Nitratidesulfovibrio vulgaris str. Hildenborough: one gene and its partner. The protein of the gene in region 1 interacts with the protein of each later gene in a pairwise test. Links are inferred from orthologs where the notes say so. Each region holds a gene or a part of one and is shown on either strand. Other genes may lie near its edges.

Region 1 (3,078 bases):
AAGACGGCACAGCGTCTCGCCGAACACATCGGTATAGGTGGGCAGCACGGGAGTGTCGCCGGGCTTGCGTGCCCTGCCCGTCTCCGGTTCGAAGCGGCCCACACCGTGGAAGAACGCAGGGTTGGCCTCGGCCGGGGTATAGCCCTTTCCCTTGCGGGTGAGCACATGCAGCAGCACGGGCCTGTCGTTGGTCTTCGCCAGTTCGAGGTTACGGACCAGCGCCTTCACATCGTGCCCGTCCACAGGCCCGATGTAGTTGAACTGGAACGCCTCGAACAGCATCCCCGGGGTGAAGAAGCTCTTCAGGCTGTGTTCGCTGCGCTTGGCGTAGGCGACCATCTCGTCGCCGATGCCGGGAATGGACTTGAGGGCCGTCTCCACATCGCGTTTGACGCGACGCGCCCACCCCTTGGACAGGTTGCGGCTGAGGAACAGCGAGAGCGCCCCCACGTTCCTCGAGATGGACATCTCGTTGTCATTGAGGATGACGATGAGCCGCCTGCCCATGTCACCAGCCTGATTCAGCCCCTCGAAGGCCAGCCCGGCCGTGAGCGAACCGTCACCGATGACGGCCACCACATGATGATCATCCCCGGCGAGGTCACGCGCCAAGGCCATGCCCAGTGCCGCCGAGATGGACGTGGAGGAGTGCCCCACCCCGAAATGGTCGTACTCGCTCTCGCACGGCTTCGGAAAGCCGCTGATGCCGTGCCTGCGGCGCAGGGTGTGGAAATCGGCCGCCCGGCCAGTGAGAAGCTTCCATGCGTAGGCCTGATGCCCCACGTCCCAGACGACCTTGTCCTTGCCGGGGTCGAATGTGGAGAGCATCGCCAGCGTGAGTTCCACAACGCCGAGTGAGGGGGCGAGATGCCCGCCGTTCTTGGAAACCGTATCGATGATGGCGGTGCGCAGGTCGGCCGCGAGGGTACGCAGGTCATCTGCGGAGAGGCCCGCCACGTCGGTAGGGCGCTGGATACGCGCCAGAAGGCCTGGAATGGTGCTATCGGTCATGTGCCATCCTGTCAGTGCGGAGGAAGCCCCGCCGCTGCGTCAAGAGACGCGATCAACAATATACTGGGCGAGAGCGCGAAGGAAGTCTGCATCCTCGCCCTCGAAATCTGCGAGACACGTCACGGCAATGTCTGCCTGTTCCTGCGCCAGGGCCCGGCTGCGTTCGATGCCGAGCAGCGAAGGATAGGTCACCTTGCCCTGCTCCACGTCGCTGCCCACGGGCTTGCCGAGTTGCGCCTCGTCGCCCGTCTCGTCGAGGATGTCGTCGACGATCTGGAACGCCGCGCCGATGGCGGCACCATACCCCGCGACCTGCTCTACGGCGGAAGCCGGTGCGCCACCGAGCAGCGCACCCGCGACGCACGAACAGCGGATGAGAGCCCCGGTCTTCATGGCGTGCATGGTACGCAAGGCGGCTAGGTCGATGTCATCCCGACCGGTATAGTCCATGTCGAGAGCCTGCCCGCCAACCATGCCGGACGACCCTGCGGCAGACGACACTTCGCGCAAGGCTGCGAGCACGTGCCCCGCGGGGATGCCCCCGCCCACCGAAGCCATGAGGTCGAAGGCATCGGTCAGCAGGCCGTCACCAGCGAGGATGGCGGTCGCCTCATCGAACTGGCGATGGTTGGAGGGACGACCTCTGCGCAGGTCGTCATCGTCCATGGCAGGCAGGTCGTCATGGATGAGCGAATAGGTGTGGATGAGCTCGATGGCTGCAGCGAACGGCATCACCGACATGGGGTCGAGCCCGGTCATGCCAGCCGTCGAGAGGCAGAGCACAGGCCGAAGGCGTTTGCCACCCGCTAGAAGGCTGTATTCCATGGCACTTTGCAGACGAGGGGGAATACCCCGCCCTGCAAGGCAAGTGGCAAGGTAGCCTTCGACGCGCGCCGCCTGCATCCGCAGACGGGCCTTGAGGTCAGCGGTCGTCGCCATCGTCCCCTTCCTCCGGATCGAAATCCCTGACTTCGCCCTCGGTGAACAGGCGTATCTCGTTACGGGCTTTCGCCAGCTGCTCTCGAGAAGCGCGGGCGAGCCCAAGTCCTTCCTTGTAGAGGGCGACGCTCTTCTCCAGCGGCAGGTCACCGCCTTCAAGGGCATCCACTATCTCTTGCAGGCGGGCGAGCTGCTGCTCGAAATCCGCCGCCTTCTTGCGTCCTGCCACGGGCAGTCTCCCTAGTATACGCCGCCTTCAAGCAGCGGTAAGGGGGCGATGCTCTCACCGAGTACGGCGAGACCGAAATGCAGATGCGGCCCTGTCACGCGGCCCGTCTTGCCCACCTTGCCCACCTCGTCCCCGGCGGAGACCATGTCACCGGGACGAACCGAGAAGGCGGAAAGATGCATATAGCTGCTCACCACGCCGAGACCATGGTCGATGTAGACCACGTTACCGGAAAAATAATGCTCTTCGGCAAGCATGACACGCCCTGCGGCGCACGCACGAACGCTGTCGCCCTCGCCTCCGCGCAGGTCGAGACCTCGATGCGGCGCACGACGCTCACCGTTGAACTCGCGACGTAACCCGAAGTCGCTGGAGACCTCGCCGGGTACCGGACGCTTGAAAGGCAGACGCCAGTGCACCTCGGGCGTGAACCGCCCCAGAATCTCGCGCACCCGCTGGCGTTCGGCTTCATGGCGTGCCAGTGTCGCCTTCGGAAGGTTCACGTACCGCCCGGCAACAGTCAACTTCTGCACCGGGTACTCGACACGCTGCACCTGCACCTGACGACGCACGGCCCAGCTTTCGGCCTCGTCACCTCGACGGACGGAGAACGAACGCACACCGGGGGCGGCGTCAAGCGCCACGGGAAGCAACAGCTGCGCCTTCCATACGGATGCCTCCACAAATGCGGGAACCACGAACGTCCCCTTCCCCCATGTGAAGATGAAGTCCTTCACCGGGCTTGCACTTGTGACGACGACATGCACGGCGGTTCCATCGCCGACCGCATCGGGAAGCGACACCGTCAGCGCATCGGCAGCGCGTACCCGCTGGGACGTGGCGGCTAGGCAACAACACACGACGAACACCAGCGCAGCGTATGCCGCCCTGCGAAAGCC
Region 2 (4,953 bases), 620 kb from region 1 along the record:
CTGTGCGGCATCCTCGTCGCCTTCTTCGGCATCGGCACCTTCGCACAGGTCAACGCCATCAAGGACGCCGCCTCGCTGTCGCTTGGCATTCCGCCGCTTGCCACCGCCGTCGTACTCACCACCACCGTGGCGCTGGTGACACTGGGCGGTCTGCGTTCCATCGCCCGCGTGGCCGAAAAGGTCGTCCCCTTCATGGCGGTCTTCTACATCATCGCCTCGTGCGCCGTGCTGGTCATGCATCTCGACCGCATCCCCGATGCCGTGATGGTCATCCTGCACAGTGCCTTCAACCCGCAGGCCGCCCTTGGGGGCGCAGCGGGCATGACGGTGCTCACCGCCATGCGCGCGGGCGTGGCACGCGGCGTATTCTCGAACGAATCGGGCCTTGGTTCCGCCCCCATCGCGGCGGCGGCGGCCCGCACGAAATCGTGTGTGCGTCAGGGGCTCATCTCCATGACGGGCACGTTCTTCGACACCATCGTCATCTGCACCATGACCGGCCTCGTGCTGGTCGTCACCGGGGTATGGAACGACCCGCAGCTGGCAGGGGCAGCCATGACCAACGCGGCGTTCGCCGCAGGACTCGAATCATCCCTCGGCCAGTATGCTGCGACGCTGGGGCTCATCCTCTTCGCCTTCACCACCATTCTCGGCTGGAACTACTACGGCGAACGCTGCACCGAATACCTCTTCGGGGTGCGCGGCATCCTTCCCTACCGGCTGGTCTTCATCGGTCTTGTGGCAGCCGGGGCCTTCGTCCATCTCGAACTCATATGGGTGCTGGCCGACATCGTGAACGGTCTCATGGCCATTCCCAACCTCATCGGCCTTCTGGGCCTGTCCGGTGTCATCATCGCCGAGACACGTGCCTTCTTCGAGGCCGATGCTCCCTCCGTGGACGCGCCCTGCGGCAGCGACGCGGACAACGCTTCGGGGGCCTGCCCCCGCGCTTAGCTGACAACGCCCGTCTCCTGGGTGAGTCATGTGGTCGCAGGCCGGGGGGATTGGCCCCCCGGCCTGTAGCGTTTCCGGGGCTTGACGCAGACGTGTCATACCATGTTGAGCCGTCTTTCGACGCAAAGAAGCCCCCTTTCGGGGGCCTCGATCAAAACAGCATCGCGGATGAAACGCGGTTGCAGAGGTGCAGACCTCCTGCCGCCGGCATCACCAGCTGCGCCGCCTACAGTTCAACGGTCACGCTCCCGGCGGCCCTGCGGGCCTTGGCGCGGGCTGCGTCGATGTCATCGCCCAGCGCAAGGGCGACGCCCATGCGCCGCCTGCCATGCACTTCGGGCTTGCCGAAGAGGCAGAGGGCGGTGTCCTGTTCGGCCAATGCCGCATCCACGCCATGGAAGCGGGGGGCCTCGGAATCGCCCTCGGCAAGGATGACGCACGAGGCGGCAGGGCCATTCTGCCGCAGCAACGGCACCGGCAGCCCGAGGATGGCACGCACATGCAAGGCGAATTCGCTCATGTTCTGCGAGATGAGGGTCACCAGCCCGGTGTCGTGAGGACGGGGCGAGACCTCGCTGAACCACACCTCGTCACCGCGTACGAAAAGTTCCACACCGAAGATGCCCCAGCCGCCAAGCGCACCGGTTACGGCGTCGGCCATGGCACGGGCCTTCTCCAGCGCCACGGCATCCATGGGCTGCGGCTGCCACGATTCGCGATAGTCGCCATCCTTCTGCAAATGCCCGATGGGGTCGCAGAATGTGACGCCTCCGGCATGACGCACGGTCAGCAGGGTGATTTCATAGTCGAAATCGACGAACCCCTCCACGATGACCCGCCCCGCCCCGGCACGCCCGCCGGTCTGTGCATAGGCCCATGCCGAGTCGATGTCGGCCGGGGTGCGCACAAGGCTCTGTCCCTTGCCCGACGAACTCATGACCGGCTTCACCACGCAGGGCAACCCCACTGTCTCGATGGCGGCGCGATATTCCTCTTCGGTGGAGGCGAAACGGTACGGCGACGTAGGCAGGCCAAGCTCTTCGGCGGCAAGGCGGCGTATTCCCTCCCTGTCCATGGTCAGGCGCGCGGCACGGGCGGTGGGCACCACCCGGTAGCCTTCCTGTTCCAGTTCCAGCAACGTACCGGTGGCGATGGCCTCGATTTCGGGCACGATGCAGTAGGGCTTCTCCGCCTCGATGATGGCACGCAGGGCCGCACCGTCGAGCATGGACACCACATGGCTGCGATGCGCCACCTGCATGGCGGGGGCGTTGGGATAGCGGTCGACGGCCACGACTTCGACGCCGAGGCGCATGGCCTCGAGCGCCACCTCGCGTCCGAGTTCGCCGGAACCGAGCAGCAGGATGCGGGTCGCCGTGGGGGTGAGGGGAGTGCCTATGCTTGCCATGTGCTTGCCTCGCTATATGGATGGTATCACTCACGCGAACGGCCCGGCGTACCGGGCCGTGCGGCCTCTGCTGCGCGAAGGTTTGGCACAGCGCGACAGGCAAGGCAAGTGAATCCCTACTCGACCACGTCCGGCCACGCCTTCAGTATGTCATAGAATTTCTGAATGTTATCAAGAAGAAGCGCTGCCAGACGGGGATCGAAATGCGTTCCCGCCTGTTCCCGGAAATGCGCCTCCACCCTGTCCCGCGGCCACGGTTCCTTGTACACCCTGCGGCATACCAGCGCGTCGAACACGTCTGCCAGCGCCACGATGCGCCCGTAGATGTGGATGTCCTCGCCCGAAGTGCCACGCGGATATCCGGCGCCATCCCACCGTTCATGATGCTGCCCTGCGACGATGGCGGCAGCCTGCATGATGGGTCGCGTGCTGGCGGAGAGAATGCGCTCGCCGATGGCGGCGTGGGTCCGCATCACGGCCATCTCTGCGTCGTCGAGGCGTCCCGGCTTGAGGAGCACACTGTCGGGAATGCCTATCTTGCCTACATCGTGCATGGGGCTGGCGATGCGCAGCATCGCCACCTGTTCTTCGGGCAACCCGGCAAGGCGAGCCATGCACGCCGCATACTCCGCCACCCGTCGCACATGGTTGGCAGCCTCATGCGAGCGGTTCTCGACCACCTCGCCGAGCGTGAGCACCACCTCCCTCTGGGTGTCCACTATCTCCTGATTGAGGTGGATGTTCTCAAGCGCGATGGACACGTTGCCCGCGAAAATCTCGATGAGGCTCCGGTCGAGGTCGTTGATGACGCGGTCGTCCTGTACGTAGAAGACGCTCTCGGCCCCTTGCGGGGTACGGAAATAGCCGACGAACGAATTCTCTGTGAAATAGCTCTCGCGGGTGGCCAGAGCCTTTTCGATGGCCCCGCGGGTCGTATCGTCGAGCGCCTCGCACGCCGAATGCCGGGCGCACTCCGCAAAACGGCCCGTCGCGGAATAGACCTGATAGCCATGGTCGCCGCCATTGGCTGCCGCTATGCCCGAAACACCGGCGTAGAACGACGAGGGTTCCTCGCTGAGTGACGAAGTGAGTTGCGTCAGGACGCCGGACATGAAATCCGGCAGGCTCTGCAACCGGAAGATGTCACGTGATGAATGGATGATACGCTCGAGACCGCGCCGGTTGCGCTCTATCGTCCGCAGGTCGCGGTAGCCTCGCAGGGCCGCCACCACCGTGGTGAAGAGCCGCTGGGCCGTCAATTCCGTCTTGTGCTTGTAATCATTGATGTCATACCGCGTGATGACTTCACGTTCCGGCGCCTGCCCCGGCTGTCCGGTGCGCAGGATGATGCGCACGGCGTGGTTGCCAAGCTCCTCCCGGATGCGGTGCACGAGTTCGAGACCCGCCTGGTTGCTCTCCATGACGACATCCAGAAGCACCAGCGCGACATCCTTGCTGTCGCGCAACTTCTCGAATCCCTCCCGGGCACTGTAGGCACTCAGGCACTCGATGGGCTTGCCTTCGAAACGCATGTCGCCGAGGACCATGCGGGTGACGACATGCACCTCCTCCTCATCGTCGATGACAAGAACCTTCCACGGACTGCCACTAGCGGCCTCCCGCCCCTCCGAATCAGCCCCCTCAGGTGCGAACAGCAGCTCATCGTTCACCACTTCCCCCTCCCTTGCGAACGTCACGCGGGAACACCAGCCTGAAAGCGGCACCCTCGCCCGGTGCACTGCGGCACACGATGGTTCCCTTCAAACGCTGGGTCACGATGTTGTAGACGATATGCATTCCAAGGCCAGTGCCACCATGCCCACGTTTGGTGGTGAAGAACGGTTCGAAGACCCTCTCCACATGGTCGGCATCCATTCCCTTGCCGTCGTCGCTGTATTCCAGAACGACCTTGTCGCCCTCGTAGGATGCGACGAACCGCATATGACCGTTCTCCATATCCTCGAAGCCATGCAGCAGACTGTTGGTCATGAAGTTGGTGACGACCTGCATCAGGTCACCCGGATAGCTGTAGAGCGTGATGTCTTCCGGCACATCCACGGTCACGGTATGCGATGTGCGCTTGTAACGGGGGCGCAGGCTCATCAGTGCCTCATCAAGGAACTGACGCAGGTTGAACTCGCGGGCTTCAGCAGCGGTCTGGTCGACGGCGACCTGCTTGAAACTCTGCACGAGGTCTGCCGCGCGCTTGAGGTTGGAGAGAATGGTCGCAGACGATTCCCGCGCGGTTTCGATGTACCGTTCAAGGTCGGACTTGCGCATGGTATTGGCAGCCAGTTGCCGCGAGAGTTCTTCGGTCTTCTCGGCAAGCCACGACCCCGCAGTGACCCCTATGCCCACAGGAGTATTGATCTCGTGGGCAACTCCGGCAACCAGTCCTCCAAGCGACGCCATCTTCTCGGACTGGACGAGTTCGTCCTGCATCCGCCGTACGGCGTCCAGCGAGAACTCGAGGGCCTGATTCGCCTCACGAAGTTCACGGGTACGCTGTTTGACACGCTCTTCAAGCTCACGGTTGAAGCTCGCAAGCTGCTCTTGCGCCTCTCGCAATTCGGTCACGTCCGTATGCACAC

The links.
Region 2: the proteins of DVU_RS06370 (region 1) and purT interact in binary tests that used the Escherichia coli proteins (3 or more experiments, as listed by UniProt). The link is inferred for Nitratidesulfovibrio vulgaris str. Hildenborough from one-to-one orthologs.

Annotation. Positions count from the first base shown.
Region 1 is NC_002937.3:1,425,545-1,428,622, reverse strand. The notes cover bases 1-2,859. They hold DVU_RS06370 (polyprenyl synthetase family protein), read right to left. Parts: upstream 1,951-2,859; coding sequence 1,051-1,950; downstream 1-1,050. Other genes in these bases: DVU_RS06360 (M23 family metallopeptidase), read right to left, coding at 2,191-2,859; DVU_RS06365 (exodeoxyribonuclease VII small subunit), read right to left, coding at 1,934-2,179; dxs (1-deoxy-D-xylulose-5-phosphate synthase), read right to left, coding at 1-1,011. Also shown: more of DVU_RS06360, read right to left, coding at 2,860-3,078.
Region 2 is NC_002937.3:802,524-807,476, reverse strand. What follows is about bases 272-3,201. They hold purT (formate-dependent phosphoribosylglycinamide formyltransferase), read right to left. Parts: upstream 2,363-3,201; coding sequence 1,181-2,362; downstream 272-1,180. Other genes in these bases: DVU_RS03420 (response regulator), read right to left, coding at 2,479-3,201; DVU_RS03430 (alanine/glycine:cation symporter family protein), read left to right, coding at 272-954. Outside these bases: more of DVU_RS03430, read left to right, coding at 1-271; more of DVU_RS03420, read right to left, coding at 3,202-4,032; DVU_RS03415 (sensor histidine kinase), read right to left, coding at 4,022-4,953. UniProt on the Escherichia coli protein: Involved in the de novo purine biosynthesis. Catalyzes the transfer of formate to 5-phospho-ribosyl-glycinamide (GAR), producing 5-phospho-ribosyl-N-formylglycinamide (FGAR). Formate is provided by PurU via hydrolysis of 10-formyl-tetrahydrofolate.